DNA from 3 places in the Polaribacter sp. YIW18 genome. Region 1 is predicted to be linked to each of the others. Evidence: riboswitches for the same ligand, from Rfam matches in the RefSeq annotation. Region 1 holds a riboswitch; each other region holds the start of a gene.

Region 1 (7,373 bases):
TAAACCAAAACCTATCATGCCTATAAATCTAACAAACTGATAGTATCCGTATGGCATATCTAACAAGCATACCAAAAAGAGGATACTTAAGATTATTTTTATTGCTATTGTTTTCTTCACAATTATTGATGCAGTTTAAAATTCACTTTATATTTATAAAATTCAATGTTAGTTGTTACAGATAAAGCCCTGCGTATTTTTAAGTCGTCCTCAGAGCCTATTATGATACCCTTGACTTCTTGATGAGGCTCAGCTAGGTCTTCCTTAACATATCCCATGTAACGCTGTATTTGACCTACAACATTGTCGCTTACACGCCCTTTTTTAAGCTCTACAACTAAAAATGTATTTTTGTCTTTGCTTAATGCTAAAATATCTAATGGTCCTGTATCAGAAGGAAATTGTTGACCTACACTAACACCATCAAGTTCATAAATATCATATTTTTTTCCAATAGAAGTACTTTTCCAGTTCTTAACTAAGAAATCCTCTAAATGTTTTTCTAATGCAAACTCTGTTGGATCCTCTATAGTTTTATCATTAGATACTATTGATGCTGGCTTATTCCCATCAATTAGTTTTTCAATCTCTTCAGCATAATCACTTAGTTCACAGTGAGTCAATCCAGATCCAGTAGATCCTTGAAGAGATTTACTCATGTCAAATCTACTTACTGTTTTACTATACCATTTCACCCCTCTTCTATGAGGAAGAATTTCTCCTTTTACGAAATAATAATCTGAAGAAATTTCTCCAACATGATACACTCCATTCCCATCAGGACAAAGAATTATGTCACCTTTCGACAAGTATACACATACTGCATGAACACTTCCAGCATGCAAACCAATAGCAATGTTAGACTTTTCTGGATTTAAATTTTTATAGTATGGTTTAAATTTCTTTTTAAAAGCTTCCCAATCGTAATTAATAAAATCTGATAATTCTTCATTTAAACCAAAATCAATTCCTATAAATTCTCCTTTAAGACAATCGCTTAAATGAGCGCTTTTTCCTCCTGGCATTATTCTATAATATTTCATAATTTTATTCCGTGTATATATACGAATTGTGAGCTCGTTGTTACCTCTATAACTTTAAACCCTATTGATTCTATCTCTTTTTTCAATACCTCGATACGCTTTTCTACCTTCTTTTTGGGTTCACAAATAAATATATTTCCATAAGGTTTGGTAACTCTAAAGGCTTCTTTGATATAGTCTAAATAATTAGACCCCATTAAAGATAAGCAAAAGACAACAGCATTAATCTCTTGGTCTGCAAGAGGTACAGAACTTATATCACATGCTGTAACATCCTTGTCTATGGCTACATAATCAAAGGCATGTACCTTGTTAGAAACTTCTTTTGATAATAGATTTTCTCCACAGCCCATATCAGCAACTATCCATTCTGGACATTTCTTTATTTTCTTTGCTATCTCTAAATATGGAATTTCATCCCAATCTTTTCTTCTTTTCTTGTACAAATCATGGTAATGCCACCATTCCTCCTCATTATTTTTAAGTCGCTTAAATGTATTTTCAGACCTTGTTATACTCCAAGATTTATTCATCTCTGAGAAGTCTCCTAAAGAAGCCCTAAGGTATTCAACAATCTCTGGTCTTAATGGTAAAACTAAATCTTTTCGTTCTATAGATGTTACCTTACCATCATTTACTCTCTCTTTCCAAGACCTTAATGCTTGTAAAGAATCTGAACATAATTTTTGTCTTGATGGTATATGCTTAGAGGGTATTATTCCATCCACAGCAGCATCAGCAAGTGTTCTCTTTTCTCTGATTAATTTTAGTCTTTGTTTATCCCATGACCATCGCTTGTCATCCAACTCTACATATACTTGTGGAATGATAATTTCAACATCTCCAAACTTACTACCTTGTCTGTATATACGTCCTTTTAGTTGCGTATACTCTGAATCTGTCCATGGAAGAGTAAGTAATACCATTCTATTGCAAACATTTTGTAATCCATCAACACCTGTTCCTATAGTTCTCGAAGCTATTAAAATATCAACCTCGCCTTCAATGAAATTTTGCTTACTCTGTTCCCTCTCTTCTGTACTTTGTTCTCCTATGTAGAGTGCATGAGAAAAACCTTTCGATTTCACATACTTAGCAACCCTTTTTGGAATTCTGTCCTTATCAGTAAAATAGGTGTATATAATAGTTTTAGGTTTAAGATAGCCTCCTAAAATGGTTAGCTTACTCTCTAACAATATTTTTTCTAAGCCCAGATAATCTTTACTACTATTGTCTTTTAACTTTTCCGTTAAATCAGTGCCATCTATATCAAGTGTAGATGTGTTTTCTGCTGTAAGTTCTTTTAAAATAATATCATACTTAGGTATGTAACGAATTCCATTTAGAAGTAATTGATTGAATATCTTTAGAGCATTAGTGATAGTCCCTCTGGTATTAATATCATCATACTTTTTACCAGTAATAAGCTTAAGTAATGACTTCGCCTCAATAAGGTTATTAATGACTGGTGTAGCACTCATTCCAAGTAAATGAAAGTTAGTATTCATCTCTGCTGAACGCCCTATTAAACGCATTAAAGAACCTCTCCGGAGGCTCTCGTTTTTATCTCTTTGCTTGGAGTTATGTACCTCATCCAAAACAATAAAATCAATGAGGTTATTCTCGTTTAAATCTTGAAATATCTCTTCTGTATACCCTTGTTGAAACTTCTCGTAATTTAAAAGCAGGTAGTTGTATTTTGACCTATCGAACTTTTGACCTTTCTTAAAGCTTGAATGAACAAAGCTATCTGGATACACATCTAATATGTCTTTCTCTAATTGGGAAACTGTTGAGTTTAGACAGATAACAACTGTTAACCTTGAATCTATCTCTCTACTTGCAATTATAAATGAGATTGTTTTACCAGCACCAGTACCACTCCAATTCCCATAGCGCTTATAGTCTTTAACTCTCTGAACTGTGAGTTTCTGCATCATGTTAGGTTGATACTTAAAAGCATAACCTTTTGGCGGTGTGTAGGCAATTACCTTGTTATATTCCTCTAAAAATAAATCTCGAAGTCTAGATGAGTTTGCTCCCCCATTTAAGGCTTTTATGTCGTCAACCTCTCTTTTATCATTTATAACTTCGTTCCAAACCTTTTTAAGTTTGTACTGGATAAAAAACTCAACTGCCTCATCATCACAAGTGCCAATTAGTTCTTTATCTAAAACAAGAATATCTTCATTAGAAATACTTGGTAGACCTTGACGCTTTTTTTGCTCTTGCTCAGAGTATTCCACATCTTCAATAGATGGCGCTTCTATAGCAGAGATGGCATCGTTTAACTCATCGTCATAGGCTGAGGTTAACTCCAGTAATTTATCTGAGAGTTCTTCTGTTCTATCTTCGCTTAACTCTTCCTCTTCATCAATCCCTAACTTTTCTTTAAGTGTTTTTAGAGAGTTTTCTTTGGTTCCCTCAAGAGTAAAAACTAACTCCTCGAACTCTTTTGGAAGTTTACCCTGAGCAATAAGCATATTAAGCTCTACAGGGTCCATATTTAGTATGTCCTCATTTTGGATGTCATTAACAAAATTAACAACACTTTTAGTACTCCAACCTCTGTTACAAGTTGGGCATCCTGAGCCACTTAAATGACTACCAGGTGATTGTTCAAAAACACCATGAATTTTGCAAACTATACTAACATTTTCATGAGTATTTGAATATTTTACTAATGAGTAATCGTATAAATCACTATGAATAATTTTAAATTTTTGAATAACTTCTTCATCAGTACTTCTTAATTTGTTTCCTATGGATTCATTTCCGCATGAATTACAACCAGAACCATTAAGATGTTTGCTTGGTGCTTGTTCAAAAACACCATGCTTAGCACATCCTATTTTAACTTTTTTACCCGGAACATATTTTGTTGATGAATAATCATAAATATCACCATGAATTAATTTTGAAGATTTTATAAAAAAGTCTGTTTTATCAATAGCATTTTGAATGACACATTTTGAATTTTTATTTAATAATGAAAATGAATTAACTTTGTGACGTGTTCTTGTTAATTTATTAAATAGAATTACAGGCGTCTTTGCGTTAACATAAATGACTTCAGTGTAGTCGTAATCATCGTTCCAATAACCTTTACTCTTGAGGGTGTTCAAAAAGGAGGTTGTGTTGTAATTTACTGAGCCATGGCAATTAGGGCAACCACTACCCCGTAAATGAGACTTTGGTGATTGTTCAAAGACACCGTGTTCCTTGCAAATTATTTTGACTTTTGAATGGGTTGTCTTATATACTACTTTTGAATAATCATATAAGTTATTATGTATTTCTTTGAATTTTTCAACTATTTCATTTGAAGAGTATTTTGATTTACCTTTTCTATCATTAATACTACATTTTAAACATTTTGAACCTTTTATTAAACTCATTGGTTTCGGAGAAAAAACTCCGTGTTTATTGCAAATTATTTTGATATTAGTGTGAGCATTTTTATACTCAACCTCAGAATAATCATAGTCATCATTCCAATGACCTTTATCCTTAAGTTTTTGAAGAAATTCTAATGTTTTTTGTGATTGAGGCATTTAAATTCTTTTTCATTTCAAATCAAATATAAAAAAAATATAACAACAATGTTATACAAGTAGATTTTCATTAAAAATTAAATTTAATTTAAGATAAATTAAAATGAAGTATCTCAATTACAATTAAAATAAGTAATTTTAACCGTATTTTGAACCTAAAAATAGGTACCAACCGAGAGAAGTCTCCACGGTGGTAAGACAATACGGACATTACGTCACAATAAACGTCTTTATCAAAGTACAAATAAAACTATTTGTATGAGAAAATTAATACTACACATTCCACACTCATCAACCGCTATCCCATTCTTTGATGGATATGTCGATGACAAACAAAAAATTACCAAAGAGATTGGGAAATTAACTGACTGGTATACAGACGACCTATTTGGAACCGAGACTGATGATAAGGTTATAACACCATTCTCTAGAATATTCTGCGATGTAGAACGCTTTGAAGACGATAGCCAAGAGGAAATGGCGAAGTTTGGTATGGGAGCTCTTTATGAGAAGTTTGACAATGGCGATACGCTTCGTACAGTAACTCCAGAACTACGTAAAACAATACTCCAAGACTATTATAGAAAGCACCACGAAAAGCTCTTAAACCTTGTTAAATCAAGCCTCGAAGCCAAGGGGGAGTGTTTGATTGTGGACTGTCATTCATTCCCTGAAGAATCATTTAATTGCGCTGTTAACAAGTCCTCTTTTAGACCTGACTTTAATATTGGAACAGACGGTTTCCACACCCCAAAGAAGCTTATTGAGTTATCTAAGAGATACTTTGAGGAACTAGGGTATAGTTTGGGTATTGACGAGCCTTATAGTGGAACTATAGTTCCAATGGAATACTATAAAAAATATGAAATGGTACAGTCTATAATGCTAGAGGTGAATAGAAAGCTATACCTATCAGGAACAGAAAAGTCAGATGGTTATGAAAAAATTAAAGAAGTAGTTCAAGAATACTTAAAATTATTAAAGAAAACTAAAATCTATACATATTAAGGAAAATAATAAAATAATAATTATATTTTTTTTAATTTGTTTTTAGGTGCAGTTAAGACTAAAAATTATTATTTACAAATGGCTGAAATTGATTCAGGTATTATATACCCTAATGACTTCGCTTTTTCTATATCATAACAAGCTAAAGTAGTATCTCCTAAAAAACCAAAATTAACACCTCTTTTGTAATAAGATTCGGAATCTTCTGGATTTAACTCTATAACTTTGGAAAAATCTTTTATCGCTTTTCTATGATTTTTTAAATTTGTGTAAACTAAAGCTCTATTAAAATATGCATCTTCAAAGGATGGATCTATTTCAATAGATTTACTAAAATCATTTATAGCATTTTTATAATCATAAGTTTGCATGTAAGAGTTACCTCTAGCATATAATATAATTTTATCATTAGGTCTTATTTTAAGTGCTTGGCTTAATGTTAAGATTGCATTTTTATGACTTCCTTGGCTAGCTTGTTTTAGACCCAATTTAACATAATGTCCAGCTTTCACAATATCTTCTAAAGAGTCCGATTGACAGTATAAATAGGTATGAGAGAAAACCGATATAATAATGAATGTAAATATTCTCATTTGTAGTATTTGTTATAAAATTTAAACATTATTTCTTTATCATTATTAAATTCTTCCCATGAATATGATCTATCTATAAAATTAAACATCATTTTTCCCCCATTACCATGAGAAAGATTTAATACATCGTGACCTAATTCGTGATATATTAGGTACCATTTTTTTGGTTTTGATGCGTTAGACCATTTTACTGGATCTACATAAACTTTTATTAGTTTATCATCGTTCCTCCCATAACTCAGTCCTAATATATTTTCTTCTAACTCTTTAAACTCAGCAACTATGTTTGATTGCTTTAATTCAATCCCATGATCTTTACAATCCTCAAGAAATAACCTAACCATTTCAGGTAGATCAAAAGTATTTATTTTATCTAAAGATCTTTCACCAACTATTACTCCTGTAACATTTGAAATAATTGATTTTGTTACTGTCATTTTATATGCGTTTGAATTTAATATCTTTTCTAAAGACGCATGTCTAACAATATGATAACTATTTTTATTTATATTCTTTGTTATATTAAAATTATCTTGATAATTGAAAATTTCAATAAAGTCAGTTATTCCGTCTTTTTTAAAACTTTTTTTTATTTCATTTATAAAAAGTTGTTTTTGTTCCTTGTCAAAAGAGGAAGCACTTTTTTTCATTTGAATGTTATAGCTATTGTTTGCTAAGATTTTACTTGTCATGCATTCTGCACACTCTCTTACCATAACAACTTCATCTGTATATGCAGCACACTGAAAATTTTTAAACATTAAGGTTCTATAAAAAGTATATTTTTTACTTTCATTAAAGCTTCCAGTATAAGAAGTATACTCTGCATTTTTTTGAACTGAAATATTTTTGAAACCAGAATTAATTAAAAAAGAATTTGCTTCAGACTGTGAGATACTTAACCACTTAGGGTCAATAATTTTATAAATAGATTTTGAATCTGTTGATCCGTCTAAGTAAAAATCTTGTGCTTGAATATTTGAAATAAAAAGAAAGATTAAAAAAACGAATTTAAAGTTTTGTTTTATAAACATAAAATTTTGTTTTATAAGTTTAGCACTCTTATTAGTAAAATTTTTTTGTTATCAAATGCATCTACTTTATAATAACCAACTTCATTACCATAACTGTCTAGGATATTTATTTTTTGTTTGTCAAAAGCATCTCGCTTGTAT
Region 2 (7,373 bases), on a different contig from region 1:
TATTTCCTGCTCCTGCTCCTTGTATTACAATTGGTTGCTCTCCATAAGATTCTGTATAAATCTCGAAGATTGCGTCTGAACCTTTTAAAGAGCCTAAAGGTGAATTTTTAGAAACAGAAACCAATTTTACATCTAAGTTTCCTGTTTCTTTTGATAAATCTCCACTTAACTCTCCAATGTAACGTAAAACGTAGTTTTCTTGTTGATTTTCTTTTAGCTGTTGATATTCTTCGTTCATCAATTCTAAATTAGATAAAAAATAATCAACCGTACCTTCTCTTAAATTTTCTGGAATTAAATTGTTAATATTCACATCCTCAAACTCATTTTCTAATTCTAATTCTCTCGCTAAAATTAATAATTTTCTAGCTACATCATTACCCCCTAAATCTTCTCTTGGGTCTGGTTCTGTAAAACCAGCTTCGATTGCGTCTTTTAAAACTTTTGAAAAAGAAACATCTTGTTCAGAAAAGGTATTGAATAAATAGCTTAAACTTCCAGAAAAAACTCCTCTAATTTTTGTGATATTTTCTCCAGATTCATGTAATAAACGAATGGTATCAATTAAAGGTAAACCTGCACCAACATTGGTTTCGTATAGATATTGTTTTTTATATTCTTTTAATTTAGAACGTATTTCTTTGTAAAAATCAAAAGACAGTGTATTGGCAATTTTGTTACAAGAAACCAAATCGAAACCGGCTTCTATTAACGGAATATAATTTTCTACAAATGAAACACTTGCCGTATTATCTACCGCAATTAAATTTTCAAAATGATGTGTTTTTACAAACTCTATAATATCATTTACATTAGTTGTATCTTCGCCTTTTTCTTCTAAATCTTGTTCCCAATTTTTGGTAACACCATTTTTTTCTAGCAATATTTTTTTAGAATTTGCCACTGCAAAAACATTTAATTGAATTTTTCTACGCTCTAAAACAGAAGGTGCATTTTCTATAATTTGATGTATTAGAGTACCACCAACTAAACCTTTCCCAAAAATGGCAATATTTACTTTTTTTGCGACTCCAAAAACTTGTCCATGAATTACGTTTACTGCTTTGTGCAATTCGGTTTTTTTAACTACCAAACTCACATTTTTACCGGTAACTGTATTATTGAATAATACAGGAGTGATTTGGTTTTTAATTAAGGCATTGTATGGTAAATGAAACTCACTTAAATCTTGCCCAATTATAGAAATTACTGCAACATCGTCAACAATAGAAATCTGGTTTACATCTTGCGCATAAAAATCGTTTTCAAATTCTCTTTCCAGTGCTAAAACAGCTTCATTTGCTCGATTTCCGTCAATTATTAAACCAATTCCTCTTTCTGAAGAACCTTGAGAAATGATGCTTACACTTATATTTTTTTCGCTTAAAGCTTTAAAAATACGTGCATCTACACCTACTTTACCTAACAAACCTCTTCCTTCGAAATTTAACAAAGAAACATTGTTAATTGTAGAGATAGAATTGATTCCTTTTTCGGAGGATTCTGCAGTAATTAAGGTGCCTTTATCTTCTTTTTGAAAAGTGTTTAAAATACGTAGATTGATATTTTTTTCTAATAACGGAATAATGGTTTTTGCATGTAAAATAGTTGCTCCAAAATTTGCCAATTCATTGGCTTCTGAGAAAGATAATTTTTCTATTTTTTTAGCATCAGCCACTAAATCAGGATTTGCAGTAAAAATTCCACTTACATGCGTGTAGTTTTGTAACTCATCTGCATCTAAATAATTGGCAATTAAAGCAGCAGTATAATTGCTGCCATTTCTTCCTAAAGTTGTGGTTTCTCCTTTTTCATTAGATGCAATAAAACCTGAAAGAATGTGTACAGGTTTAGTATTTTCGTTAAAATATGCAATTATATTTTCTGAAGATAAGGCATGAATAGGTTGTGCATTACCAAAGTTTTCATCGGTAATAATTAAATTTCTGGTATCTGCAAATTTTGCTACAACACCCTTTTCTTCAAGTAAACTAGCAACTAATTTTGTTGATAATAATTCGCCTTGTGCTAAAACTTCATCTTTAATTTTATTACTATAATCTCCTAATAAAGAAACACCCTCGAAAATAGTTTCTAAGGTTTTAAATTCTTTACTAAAATCTACTTTTTTACTTGGTTCTTGTTGATAAGCTTTTAAAGCATCTAAAGTTGTTTTATACGCTTCTTTTTTAGCCGCTTTTTCTAAAATAGCCTCCAAATCGTTGGTTGTAGTTCCTCTAGCAGAAACAACTACCGTAAACTTTTCGCCTTTTTTATGTTTGTCTAAAATAATTTCTATGGTGTTTTGCAATCCTTTTCCGTTGGCTAAAGATTTGCCACCAAACTTTATTACTTTCATCTTTTTTGCACTATAATCTTTATTGAATATAGGTTCTATTATTTTCTGTAGTTGATCATATTCGATTAAAAATGCATCATGACCATGTACAGAATTTATTTCGTTATAGGTAACATTTTCTTTTGTTAATGCTAACTTTTTATGGGTTTCTCTGTTTTCTTCGGCTGTAAAAAATAAATCTGAATCTACACCTATAATGTGAATATTTGCTTCAACTTTATCTAAAAGACTGCTGTTTTTTTCTTCATTTTGAGTAACATCAATACTTTTTAGCAATTGATTCATCAACTTATAAGAAGATAATTGGTAACGTTCTTGCAACTTTTTGCCATGATGCAACAACCAACTCTCCACATTAAAAATATCTGAATTTTCTTTTTTAGTTCGATGAAAACGCTCTTTAAAAGATTCTGGTGTTCTGTAACACAACATCGCATGCATTCTTGCATCGTGCACAGGGTTACTAGAATTTACCAAAAATTGCTCTTGTATTTGACAATTGGCAATTAACCAATCTGTAGATTTCCAGTCTGTGGCAATGGGTAAAAAATGTTGCGTTAATTTATTATTTAAAGCAACCATTTCCCAAGCAATTCCACCACCTAAAGAACCACCAATTAATGCAAATAATTTATTTATTTTAAGTTTTTTTAATCCTTCAATAAAAATTCTAGCAACATCTCTGGCTATAAAATCTTTATAATTTTCAATTAAAAAACCATCGAAACCATTTCCAGGAATATTGAAAGATAAAATACTGTAAACCTCTGTATTTATGGCTTTTTCTTTTCCTACAATATCAATCCACCAACCATTTTTGCCAGCAACATCACTGTTTCCTGTTAATGCATGATTGATTAAAACCACCGGTGCTGTACCTAAATCTTGACCAAAAATTTGGTAACTTAAATTCAACTCAGGAATTTTAGTCCCCAATTCTGTGGTAAAATTTTTAATTTTGATATGTTGTAATGGATATTCCAAATTTAAAGTATAAAATTTCACAGGTTTTAAAAACCTGTGAAATTCGTTTTTTTTCTAATTATATTTCTGAAAAAGCGGCTTTTAAATCTGCTTTTAAATCTTCTAAATCCTCAATACCAACAGACAATCTAATTAAATCTTGAGACACACCTGCACTTTCTTGAGCTGCCTCATCTAATTGTTGATGTGTTGTACTTGCTGGATGAATAATTAACGATTTTGTATCGCCAATATTTGCCAATAAAGAGAATATTTTAGTTTTATCTGCAATTGTTTTTGCAGCTTCAAAACCTTTTTTTGGTCCAAAAGTTACAATTCCACTTTGCCCTTTTGGTAAGTATTTTTTAGCTAAGGCATTGTATTTATTACTCTCTAAACCAGGATAGTTTACCCAAGCAACTTCCTCTTGTTGTTCTAACCATTTTGCCAATTCTAGTGCATTTTCTGAATGTTTTTGAATTCTAACAGGCAATGTTTCCAAACCTTGAATAATATTAAATGCATTTGTTGGACTTAAAGCTCCACCAAAATCACGTAAACCTTCTAAAATTAATTTAAAAGTATAAGATGCTGCTCCTAAAACATCATGATATTTTAATCCATGATATCCTGCAGATGGTTCTGTAAACTCAGGGAATTTACCATTAGCCCAGTTAAAAGTTCCAGCATCTATAATTGCGCCTCCTAAAGATGTTCCTTGACCACCAATATATTTTGTAAGTGAATGAATTACGATATTTGCACCGTGTTTGATTGGGTTTAATAAAGCTGGTGTTGCTACTGTATTATCAACTATAAAAGGAACTTCTGCTTTTTTTGCTTGTATAGAAATTGCTTCTAGATCTAATACATCTAATTTAGGATTTCCTAAAGATTCTACAAAAAAGGCTCTTGTATTATCTTGAACAGCAGTTTCAAAACTTTCAGGGTTTGAAGCATCTACAAAAGTAGTTGTAATACCAAATCTTGGTAATGTAACGCTTAAAAGATTGTAAGTTCCACCATATAAACTACTAGAAGCCACAATATGATCTCCAGCTTTTAACAAGGTTAGCAAACCAGTTGAAATGGCCGCTGTACCAGAAGCAAAAACTACAGCTCCAATACCACCTTCTACAGCCGCTAAACGATCTTGCAAAATTTGATTGGTTGGGTTGTTTAACCTTGTGTAAATAAACCCTAATTCTTGTAGCGAAAAAAGATTTGCTGCATGTTCTGAATTGTTAAAAACATACGATGATGTTTGGTAAATTGGCACTGCTCTTGTACCTCCATTGGCTGCTACATCATGTCCTGCGTGCAACGCATTGGTTGCTAATTTTTGTGTACTCATTTTTCTATTTTTTTTGAGTTAATTTAAATTCCTGTCTGTTCAGGAACAGTTTTTAAAAGAAACACAATTTTTAAATTGTGAATCAATTTCTGATTAAACCAAAAGTCAAATGCATCAGATTCTTTTTTTTGCTGATGTACTTACTAGAAAAATGTTATTAAGAATTATTCAATTACACGAACGTGCAATTGTTTTGGGTTATCTATCTAATTTCTGATAAATGAATCTGAAACTAAGTAGAATTTAGCACCTTCTTTTCCTCTTGAAAAGGGTTGCTAAGGCTTCAAAGGGTCTAATCCCTCCACCTTTCTTGATAACATTTCAATAAGTTATTGAACTTTGTGAATGCAAATATATGTTTAGAAAAATTTAATATCCAAATTAAAAAGTAGTTTTTTTAATTTTAATACAGATTCTTTAATTAAAAGCTCAAAAAATTCATCATTCTTTAAAAAGAAAAGTATAAAGAGCCTAATATTGTTTAATTAATGATACTATCAAAAAAAATTATTGTAAAATTATGTTCAATTATATTTTTATAATGTAGCTTTGCACCAAACTTAGAGGAAAAATTTGAACTGATTGCAACCTCATTAAAAAAATGCTAAAGCAGTAAATCCCTACTTCTTTTAGCGACCTTGCAATCAAAATTTATTTTTCATTTAAATTATTTTAAATAAAAAAACAATATTATGTCATATTTATTTACCTCAGAAAGTGTTTCTGAAGGACACCCAGATAAAGTTGCAGATCAAATTTCTGATGCATTAATAGATAATTTTTTAGCTTTTGATAAAAGTAGTAAAGTTGCTTGCGAAACCATGGTTACAACAGGACAAGTTGTTTTGGCTGGTGAAGTCAAATCTAAAACTTATTTAGATGTTCAACAAATTGCTAGAGACGTAATTAATAAAATTGGTTATACCAAGGGAGAATATATGTTTGATGGAAATTCGTGTGGGGTTTTATCTGCCATACACGAACAATCTCCAGATATTAACCAAGGTGTAGATAGATCTAGCCCAGAAGAACAAGGTGCAGGAGACCAAGGTATGATGTTTGGTTATGCAACAGATGAGACAGAAAATTACATGCCTTTGGCGTTAGAATTATCTCATAGATTACTTAAAGAATTGGCTGCTTTAAGAAGAGAAAATAATGATATTACTTATTTAAGACCAGACGCAAAAAGCCAAGTAACTATTGAGTATTCTGATGACAATAAACCTCAAAGAATAGACGCTATTGTTATTTCTACACAACATGATGATTTTGATAAATCTGATGATGTCATGTTAGCAAAAATCAAAAAAGATATCGTAGAAATTTTAATTCCGAGAGTGGTTGCAAAACTACCAAATCACATTCAAAAATTATTTACAGATAATATTACCTACCATATAAACCCAACTGGTGTTTTTGTAATTGGAGGGCCTCATGGAGACACTGGTTTAACAGGAAGAAAAATTATTGTTGATACTTATGGTGGTAAAGGTGCACATGGTGGAGGTGCTTTTTCTGGAAAAGACCCAAGTAAAGTGGATAGGTCTGGAGCATACGCAACAAGACATATTGCTAAAAACTTAGTTGCAGCAGGTCTTTGTAAAGAGGTTTTAGTACAAGTTTCTTATGCTATTGGAGTAGCAAAACCAACAAGTATTAATGTAGAAACTTACGGAACATCGAACGTAGATTTAACTGATGGAGAAATTAGTAAAAAAGTAGCAGGTATTTTTGATATGCGTCCTTATTTTATAGAACAACGTTTAAAATTAAGAACACCTATTTACTCAGAAACTGCAGCTTATGGACACATGGGAAGAACTCCTGAAATTAAAACAGTTACGTTTACAAATCCAATGGGAGAAACTGTTTCTGAAGAAGTAGAAACCTTTACCTGGGAAAAATTAGATTATGTAGAAAAGATTAAACAAACATTTAATCTTTAAAAAATAAAACCTTTATTTAAAGCCTTTAGAGTTCATTCTAAAGGCTTTTTTTGTGTTGAATTTTAACAAAAAAAAGCAAATCTCTTTAACAAAAATTTAAGAATGCATCCTAATCAGTTTACCTAACTTCGGGTATACTAATTTAAATCAAATTTATAATGACCAAAAAAGTCCTAATCAAACTTCTTTTAGTTGCTTTTGTATTCGGTTTTTCAACAGAAACTGCTGCTCAATTCTGGAAGAAAAAGAAAAAAGAAGCCCCAAAAACAGCTGCTAAACCTAAGCCTAAAAAAGGAGACATTCAACCTTACAGTAAAGTTGTAACTAAAAAGCATAAAACAGACGAGGGTCTGTTTAAAGTACATACCAAAGACGATAATTATTTATTCGAAATACCAGATTCTCTTTTAAGAAGAGAAATGTTAATGGTTACAAGAATAGCTAAAACTGCAAGTAATATTGGTTTTGGTGGTGGTAAAACCAACACACAAGTTTTACGCTGGGAGAAAAAAAATAAAAATATCTTATTAAGAGTCGTATCTCATGATGTAGTTGCTGATACAATTTTACCAGTGCATGAAGCGGTAGTAAACTCTAATTTAGAACCTATTTTATTTTCTTTTCCAATTAAAGCTTTTAGTAAAGATTCTACTGCAACAGTAATAGATGCGACGTCTTTATTTTCTACAGACGTAAAACCTTTAGGCTTTCCTTCTTTTTACAGAAAAAGATACCAAGCTACAAGAAT
Region 3 (7,373 bases), on a different contig from region 1:
GAAGCTCTACGCAGAATTTTAAATGATTTTGAAGTAAATTCTAATGGAAATAAGTTTGTTGATTATTACAAAATAAAAGGCGAACGTTATTTTTATGATTTATTGAATGATTTACAAGATGTTACCAATCTAACCCAAGAAGATTTTATTGACTGGGGAACCAATGAAGAATATGTTAAGCAAATCGGAATTGGAGAATGTGCTGGTGTTGTTATCGATTTAATAGCAACTTTATTTTTAGAAAGTGAAGAGAAAATTGAAAAAGCAAAAGAAGCTTTTGTAAACAACGTATATTCAAGCGCTATTTATCATACTTACAGTTCTTTGGTAAACTCTGCAAAGGCATTGTTATTAGCAGAAAATACCAAAACAAATTCGCAAGCAAATATTATTAAATTGTTTGATGAGTATTTTATTGACACTAAAAAAATTGATATAGGAACTTCATTTTCTGAATTTATTTATCAGATTCATAAATACGCTCCAAAAGAAGAGTTTGCAAAAAAATATATAAAAGATGCTGAATATTTTTTACAACAAGTAAGAACTTTTAGAGAAAACGAAACAGCAGTCAACGAAACTATAAATTAGGAGGTATGATTTTTAAAAATCCAAAATTAACGGTAGTTGGAGCTGGTCCTGGAGATGTAGATCTAATCACATTAAAAGCCATAAAAACTTTAAAAAATGCAGATGTTGTTTTGTATGATGCTTTGGTAAACGAAGAATTATTAGACCATATCAACCCAAAAGCAGAAATTATTTTTGTGGGAAAACGCAGAGGTTGTTACAGATATCAGCAAGAGCAAATTAACGATTTAATTGTAGCCAGAGCAAAAACACATGGGCATGTTGTTCGTTTAAAAGGTGGAGACCCATTTATTTTTGGACGTGGAGCAGAAGAAATGGAGTTCGCAGCAAGTTTTGGCATAGAAACAGCTATGGTTCCAGGTATTTCATCTTCTTTAGCAGTGCCTGCATATCAAAATATACCTTTAACAAAAAGAGGAAATGCAGAAAGTTTTTGGGTAATTACAGGCACAACAAAAGACCATAAATTGTCTAATGATGTTGCGATAGCAGCAAAATCAAACGCAACTGTAGTGGTTTTAATGGGAATGGGAAAATTGCCAGAAATCATCAAATTATTTCAACAAGAACATAAAAATAATTTACCAGTAGCAATTATTCAAAATGGAACAAGAGATAACGAAAAAATCGGAGTTGGCACGGTAGATACCATTTTAGATGTGGTAAAAAAACAAAAATTAAGCAATCCTGCAATTATTGTTTTGGGTGAAGTTGTGAATCACAGGCAAATATTAGCAAATGTTCAACAAGAACATCAAAAAGCACTAATTGCTTAATTTTTTGTAATGGAAAGAAACAATTTATATCCTATTTTCTTAAAAACTAAAAACCTGCAAATATTAATTGTTGGTGGTGGCTTTGTTGCTGAAGAAAAATTAACGTTTTTACTAAAATCGAGTCCTAATGCGAATGTAACAATGGTTTCGCCAATGTTTAGAGAAGGTACAAAAACCTTAGCTAAAACAGGAAATGTAAAAATAATTCAAAAAAAATATAGCAAGCGATTTTTAAAAGGAAAACATATTGTTGTAGCAACTACAGATATTCCTGCCATTAATCAAAATGTTTACAAACATTGTAGAAAGCGCAGTATTTTAGTAAATGTAGCAGATAACCCGCCTTTTTGCGATTTTTATATGGGAGGTATTGTAACCAAAGGGAACGTAAAAGTGGCAATTTCTACCAACGGAAAATCGCCAACAACAGCCAAAAGATTACGCCAGTTTTTTGAAGAAGTAATTCCAGAAAATATAGACGATTTAGTAAAAAATTTAAATGAATATAGAAAAACCATCAAAGGAAATTTTGAGGAAAAAGTAGAAAAGTTAAACGAGTTTACAAAAAGTTTAGTAGAAAAAAAATAGAAATATTGAGACCTTTCAGTTTTTTAAAATTTGAAAGTTCTAAAAAAAGTAAATTATGATACAAACAGATATCCTAATTATTGGAGCAGGACCAACAGGTTTATTTACCGTTTTTGAAGCAGGTTTATTAAAATTAAAATGTCATTTAATAGATGCATTGCCACAACCTGGTGGGCAGTGTTCAGAAATTTATCCTAAAAAACCTATTTATGATATACCTGCATACCCAGAAATTTTAGCAGGAGATTTAACAAAAAATCTATTAGAACAAATCAAGCAGTTTGAACCTGGATTTACATTAGGAGAAAGAGCAGAAACTATAGACAAACAAGAAGATGGTACTTTTATTGTAACTACAAATAAAGGTACAAAACATCATGCAAAAGTGGTGGCTATTGCTGGTGGTTTAGGTTCTTTTGAACCAAGAAAACCCTTGTTAGAAAATATTGCAAAGTTTGAAGATTTTGGAGTTGAGTATATTATAAAAGAACCAGAATTTTACAGAAATAAAAGAGTCGTAATTTCTGGTGGAGGAGATTCTGCTTTAGATTGGGCAATCTTCTTATCAGATGTTGCTTCAGAAGTAACTTTAATTCACAGAAGAAATGAATTTAGAGGCGCTTTAGACTCTGTAGAGAAAGTACAAGAATTAAAAAACTTAGGTAAAATAAACTTGATAACGCCAGCAGAAGTTAAAGCTATATTAGGTACAGAAAAAGTATCAGGTGTGGTTGTAGAAAAAAAGGGCGAAGACGCTTTTATGATTGATACAGATCATTTTATTCCACTTTTTGGCTTATCTCCAAAACTAGGTCCTATAGGAAACTGGGGTTTAGAAATCGAGAAAAATGCCATTAAAGTTAATAATGCTTTAGATTATCAAACTAATATTCCAGGTATTTATGCCATAGGAGATGTAAATACCTATCCTGGAAAATTAAAGTTAATTCTTTGCGGATTTCACGAAGCAACCCTAATGTGTCAAAGTGCTTATAAACGTATTTTTCCAGATAAAAAATATGTAATGAAATATACTACTGTAGGTGGTGTAGATGGTTTTGACGGAACAAGAAAAGAAGCGCCAAAAGCAGTTGTAAAAGCCATCAATTAAATTTTTAGAAGCTATTTCTAGCTTTCTACTATATTTTTTATTTTTGTTACATGCGTATAAAAGAATCTTAAAAATAAAGAATAAAAATATCAACAGATATTTGAAATATTTCAATGTGGGCTAAATTTGCTTAAAAGTCATTGCTTTCTTTCAACAAATAATCAATCTATATTGTTAGGTTTCTGTAACTTTGCAAAAAGGTAACAGTTATCATAGCTAACTATAAAAACTATTAACTAGGCAGATGCAAGACATCAATATAAAAATAACAGATAGAAATGGCGTAACACATGATATAGTTGCACCAACAGACATGGCAATGAACTTAATGGAAGTTGTTCGTTCTTACGAATTGGCAGAAGAAGGGACCATTGGTATTTGTGGTGGAATGGCAATGTGTGCATCTTGCCAATGTTATGTGAAATCAGACCACAAATTACCAGAAGTTAGCGATGATGAAGACGCGATGTTAGCAGAAGCATTTCATGTAGAAGATAACAGTAGACTAGGTTGTCAAATTCAAATAACCCCAGAAATTAACGGTTTAGAAGTAGAGTTAGCACCAGAATCATAAGTTTTATGAAAGAAATAAAAGAAAAAGTTCAAGTAATAAATTATAGTATGTGTTTAAGAGACGCTGTAGAAGTTTTTACAAAACAACTTTTAAATTGTTTGTTTGATAAGGTTTATCAAAAAGAGAATGTTGTAAAAACTAAAAATAAATTCTTTAAAATTTTAGAGAGATTAGAGGTAGATAATGAAAACTGTTCCTGGTTGGCCTTTGAAAATACATTTCCTAAAATTAGAAAAAAATTAGATTTAGATGCGCAAGCTGCTGTAAATAGAGATCCAGCCGCAAAAAGTTTACAAGAAATTTATTTAGCATATCCAGGGTTTTACGCAATTGCAGTGTATAGATTAAGCAATCAGTTATTAAAACAAAAAATCCCTGTTTTACCTAGAATGATGAGCGAGTTTGCACACAGTACAACAGGTACAGACATTCATCCAGGTGCAGAAATTGGCAAATCTTTTTTTATAGATCATGCAACTGGTATTGTTATCGGAGAAACTACAATAATAAAAAACAATGTAACCATTTTTCAAGGGGTAACTTTAGGCGGAATCCAAGTTAAAAAAAATATGGCATCTACCAAAAGACATCCAACCATAGAAAACAATGTTGTCATTTATGCAAATGCTACAATTTTAGGTGGTGATGTAGTTATTGGAGAAAACTCTGTAATTGGAGCCAATGTATGTGTAACTGAATCAATTTCAAAAGATTCGGTAGTTACAGTTCAAGCAGAAAATAAAATCTTTCAAAGAAAATAAATCACATGAAAACAAAAAGTATCATAGATTTTGTAGGAAATACACCTTTGGTGGAAGCTCAAAATATTTTTAAAAAAGAAGGAGTTACACTTTTACTAAAACTAGAAGGTAACAATCCAGGAGGAAGTGTTAAAGATAGAGCTGCCTATAATATGATTTCTGAAGCTTTGAAAAGAAATAATATTAAAAAAGGCGATACTTTAGTAGAAGCAACCAGTGGTAACACAGGGATTGCTTTGGCTTTAATGGCAAAAGTTTTAGGTGTAAATATGGTATTGGTAATGCCCGAAAACTCAACTATAGAAAGAGTAAAAACCATGCGTGCTTATGGTGCAAAAGTGCATTTAACACCACAAAAACTAGGTATGGAAGGTTCTATAGATTTTGCTTTAGAGTTAAAATATAAAAAAGGGTATTTTAGATTAAATCAGTTTGATAATACAGATAATTCTAAAGCACATTATAAAACTACAGGCCCAGAAATTTGGAGAGATACAGAAGGTAAAGTAACACATTTTGTTGCTGCAATGGGTACCACAGGAACTATAATGGGAGTTTCAGATTTTTTAAAAGAAAAAAATAAAAATATTACCATTGTAGGAGCACAACCTAAAGATGGTGCCAAAATCCCAGGAATTAGAAAATGGCCAGAAGAATACTTACCTGCTATTTTTAATAAAAATAAAGTAGATCAAGTTATTGGAGTAAGTGAGCAAGAAGCTATTACTATGACCAAAAGATTGGCAACAGAAGAAGGTATTTTTGCAGGTATGAGTAGTGGAGGTTCTATAGCAACAGCCATAAAAGTAGCTGAAAAATTAGATAAAGGTGTCGTAGTTGCCATTGTATGCGATAGAGGAGATCGTTATCTATCATCTTCACTTTTCGAATAAGTATTTTTTTAAAGTATAATATTCTTTAAATAAAAAAATAATCCTTTTATTTGTACTATCGTTCATAATCTTATTGATTTACGTTATCATGAAAGGCAGAGGGATTAGACCCAATGAAGCCTTGGCAACCTCTCACTTTTGAGAAAGGTGCTACATTCTACCTGTATTGAACTTGTTTCAGTAACCTATAAAAAGGGACAGATAACAGCGAAAAAATTACCTTTCCTGATGACATACATTGATAAAAATATCAGAAAATGTCAAACATTTACAAAGAATTACAAAAAAGAATTTTAGTTTTAGATGGTGCAATGGGTACCATGTTGCAAGCCTATAAATTTACAGAAGAAGATTTTAGAGGAAAACGCTTTATAGACTACCCAACACCATTGCAAGGTAACAACGATTTGTTGTCTATTACTCAACCAGAAGCTATTAAAACTATCCATGGTAAATATTTTGAAGCTGGTGCTGATATAGTAGAAACCAATACATTTTCTGGAACAACCATAGCAATGGCAGATTATCAAATGGAAGATTTAGTATATGAACTAAACTATCAATCAGCAAAAATTGCGAAAGAAGTAGCAGAAGAATTTACAAAAAAAGAACCACAAAAACCACGTTTTGTAGCAGGTTCTATTGGGCCTACAAATAGAACAGCAAGCATGTCTCCAGATGTAAATGATCCCGGTTATAGAGCGGTTACTTTTAACGAATTAAGAATTGCTTATAAACAACAAGTAGAAGCTTTATTAGATGGCGGAGCAGATTTATTATTAGTAGAAACTGTATTTGATACCTTAAATGCAAAAGCAGCTTTATTTGCAATAGAAGAAGTAAAAGACGAAAGAAATATAGAAGTTCCAACCATGTTAAGCGGCACCATTACAGATGCTTCAGGTAGAACTTTATCAGGGCAAACAGCAGAAGCTTTTTTAATTTCTGTTTCCCATATACCATTATTATCTGTGGGTTTTAATTGTGCTTTGGGAGCCAATTTATTACAACCTCATTTAGAGGCAATTGCTAATAAAACAAACTTTGCAATTTCTGCTCATCCCAATGCAGGTTTGCCAAATGCTTTTGGTGAATATGATGAAACTCCAGAAGAAATGGGCGAGCAAATAGAAGAATATTTAAAGAAAAATTTAATTAATATTATTGGTGGTTGTTGTGGTACATCTCCAGAACATATAAAAGTGATCGCAAATATTGCCAAAAAGTATCAACCTAGAAAATTAGTTATTGGTTAGTGGTTATTGGTTTTTGGTTGACGCCAAAATACCATAAAATATAAACTTACAACCAAAAACCATTTAATAATATGAATTATAGAGATTTAGACGTTTGGAAATATTCCAGAGAACTTGTAAAAAAAGTATATCTTCTAACAAAAAAATTTCCAAAAGAAGAAATATATGGATTAACAAATCAAATTAGAAGATCTGTGGTTTCTGTCCCTTCTAATATCGCAGAAGGCATTGGAAGACTTTCAAACAAAGAAACAATTCATTTTTTATACATCGCTAAAGATTCTTTACAAGAAGTTGAAACACAATTGTATTTATCTTTTATTTAGATTATATGTCAAAGGAAGATTTAAAAATTATTTTAGAAAAAGTGATTTCATGCAAGAAATTATTAAATGGTTTTATTAATTATTATAAAAAATTATAAGTATGAGTGAGACCAACAACCAACAACCAATAACTATTAACCAAAAACGTTACATGAAATTGTCTGGATTAGAACCACTAGTTCTAACCGAGAACAGCAATTTTATAAACGTTGGAGAACGAACAAATGTCGCAGGTTCTCGTAAGTTTTTACGTTTAATTAAAGAAGAAAAATTTGACGAGGCTCTTGATATTGCAAGGCATCAAGTAGATGGTGGTGCACAAATTATCGATATTAACTTTGATGACGGCTTAATTGATGGAAAACAAGCCATGGTTCGTTTCTTAAATTTAATTGCAGCAGAACCAGATATTTGTAGAGTACCAATAATGATTGATAGTTCCAAGTGGGAAATCATAGAAGCTGGACTGCAAGTGGTACAAGGAAAATGTGTGGTAA

What was found. A riboswitch is a leader RNA that binds a small molecule or an ion and turns the genes downstream of it on or off. The one in region 1 is predicted to bind S-adenosylmethionine.
Region 2: it holds a riboswitch for S-adenosylmethionine, as region 1 does, so the genes downstream of both, AC2D6T_RS07835 (O-acetylhomoserine aminocarboxypropyltransferase/cysteine synthase family protein) here and AC2D6T_RS02850 (N-formylglutamate amidohydrolase) in region 1, are expected to answer to the same signal.
Region 3: it holds a riboswitch for S-adenosylmethionine, as region 1 does, so the genes downstream of both, AC2D6T_RS07760 (homocysteine S-methyltransferase family protein) here and AC2D6T_RS02850 (N-formylglutamate amidohydrolase) in region 1, are expected to answer to the same signal.

What each region holds. Positions count from the first base shown of each region.
Region 1 covers NZ_JBXVVE010000002.1:153,696-161,068, forward strand. Annotated here, with positions in the region: gene AC2D6T_RS02835 (DUF6804 family protein) at 1-120, opposite strand, end outside; gene AC2D6T_RS02840 (endonuclease NucS domain-containing protein) at 123-1,043, opposite strand; gene AC2D6T_RS02845 (DEAD/DEAH box helicase family protein) at 1,040-4,597, opposite strand; SAM-I-IV-variant riboswitch at 4,737-4,830, shown strand; gene AC2D6T_RS02850 (N-formylglutamate amidohydrolase) at 4,856-5,605, shown strand; gene AC2D6T_RS02855 (tetratricopeptide repeat protein) at 5,674-6,198, opposite strand; gene AC2D6T_RS02860 (hypothetical protein) at 6,195-7,232, opposite strand.
Region 2 covers NZ_JBXVVE010000006.1:55,148-62,520, forward strand. Annotated here, with positions in the region: gene thrA (bifunctional aspartate kinase/homoserine dehydrogenase I) at 1-3,343, opposite strand, end outside; gene AC2D6T_RS07835 (O-acetylhomoserine aminocarboxypropyltransferase/cysteine synthase family protein) at 3,402-4,676, opposite strand; SAM riboswitch class I at 4,872-4,996, opposite strand; gene metK (methionine adenosyltransferase) at 5,369-6,625, shown strand; gene AC2D6T_RS07845 (zinc-dependent metalloprotease) at 6,784-7,373, shown strand, end outside.
Region 3 covers NZ_JBXVVE010000006.1:40,974-48,346, reverse strand. Annotated here, with positions in the region: gene AC2D6T_RS07795 (HEPN domain-containing protein) at 1-591, shown strand, start outside; gene cobA (uroporphyrinogen-III C-methyltransferase) at 597-1,367, shown strand; gene AC2D6T_RS07785 (precorrin-2 dehydrogenase/sirohydrochlorin ferrochelatase family protein) at 1,377-1,955, shown strand; gene AC2D6T_RS07780 (NAD(P)/FAD-dependent oxidoreductase) at 2,011-3,066, shown strand; gene AC2D6T_RS07775 (2Fe-2S iron-sulfur cluster-binding protein) at 3,311-3,640, shown strand; gene epsC (serine O-acetyltransferase EpsC) at 3,646-4,401, shown strand; gene cysM (cysteine synthase CysM) at 4,407-5,294, shown strand; SAM riboswitch class I at 5,375-5,502, shown strand; gene AC2D6T_RS07760 (homocysteine S-methyltransferase family protein) at 5,552-6,550, shown strand; gene AC2D6T_RS07755 (four helix bundle protein) at 6,622-6,876, shown strand; gene metH (methionine synthase) at 6,977-7,373, shown strand, end outside.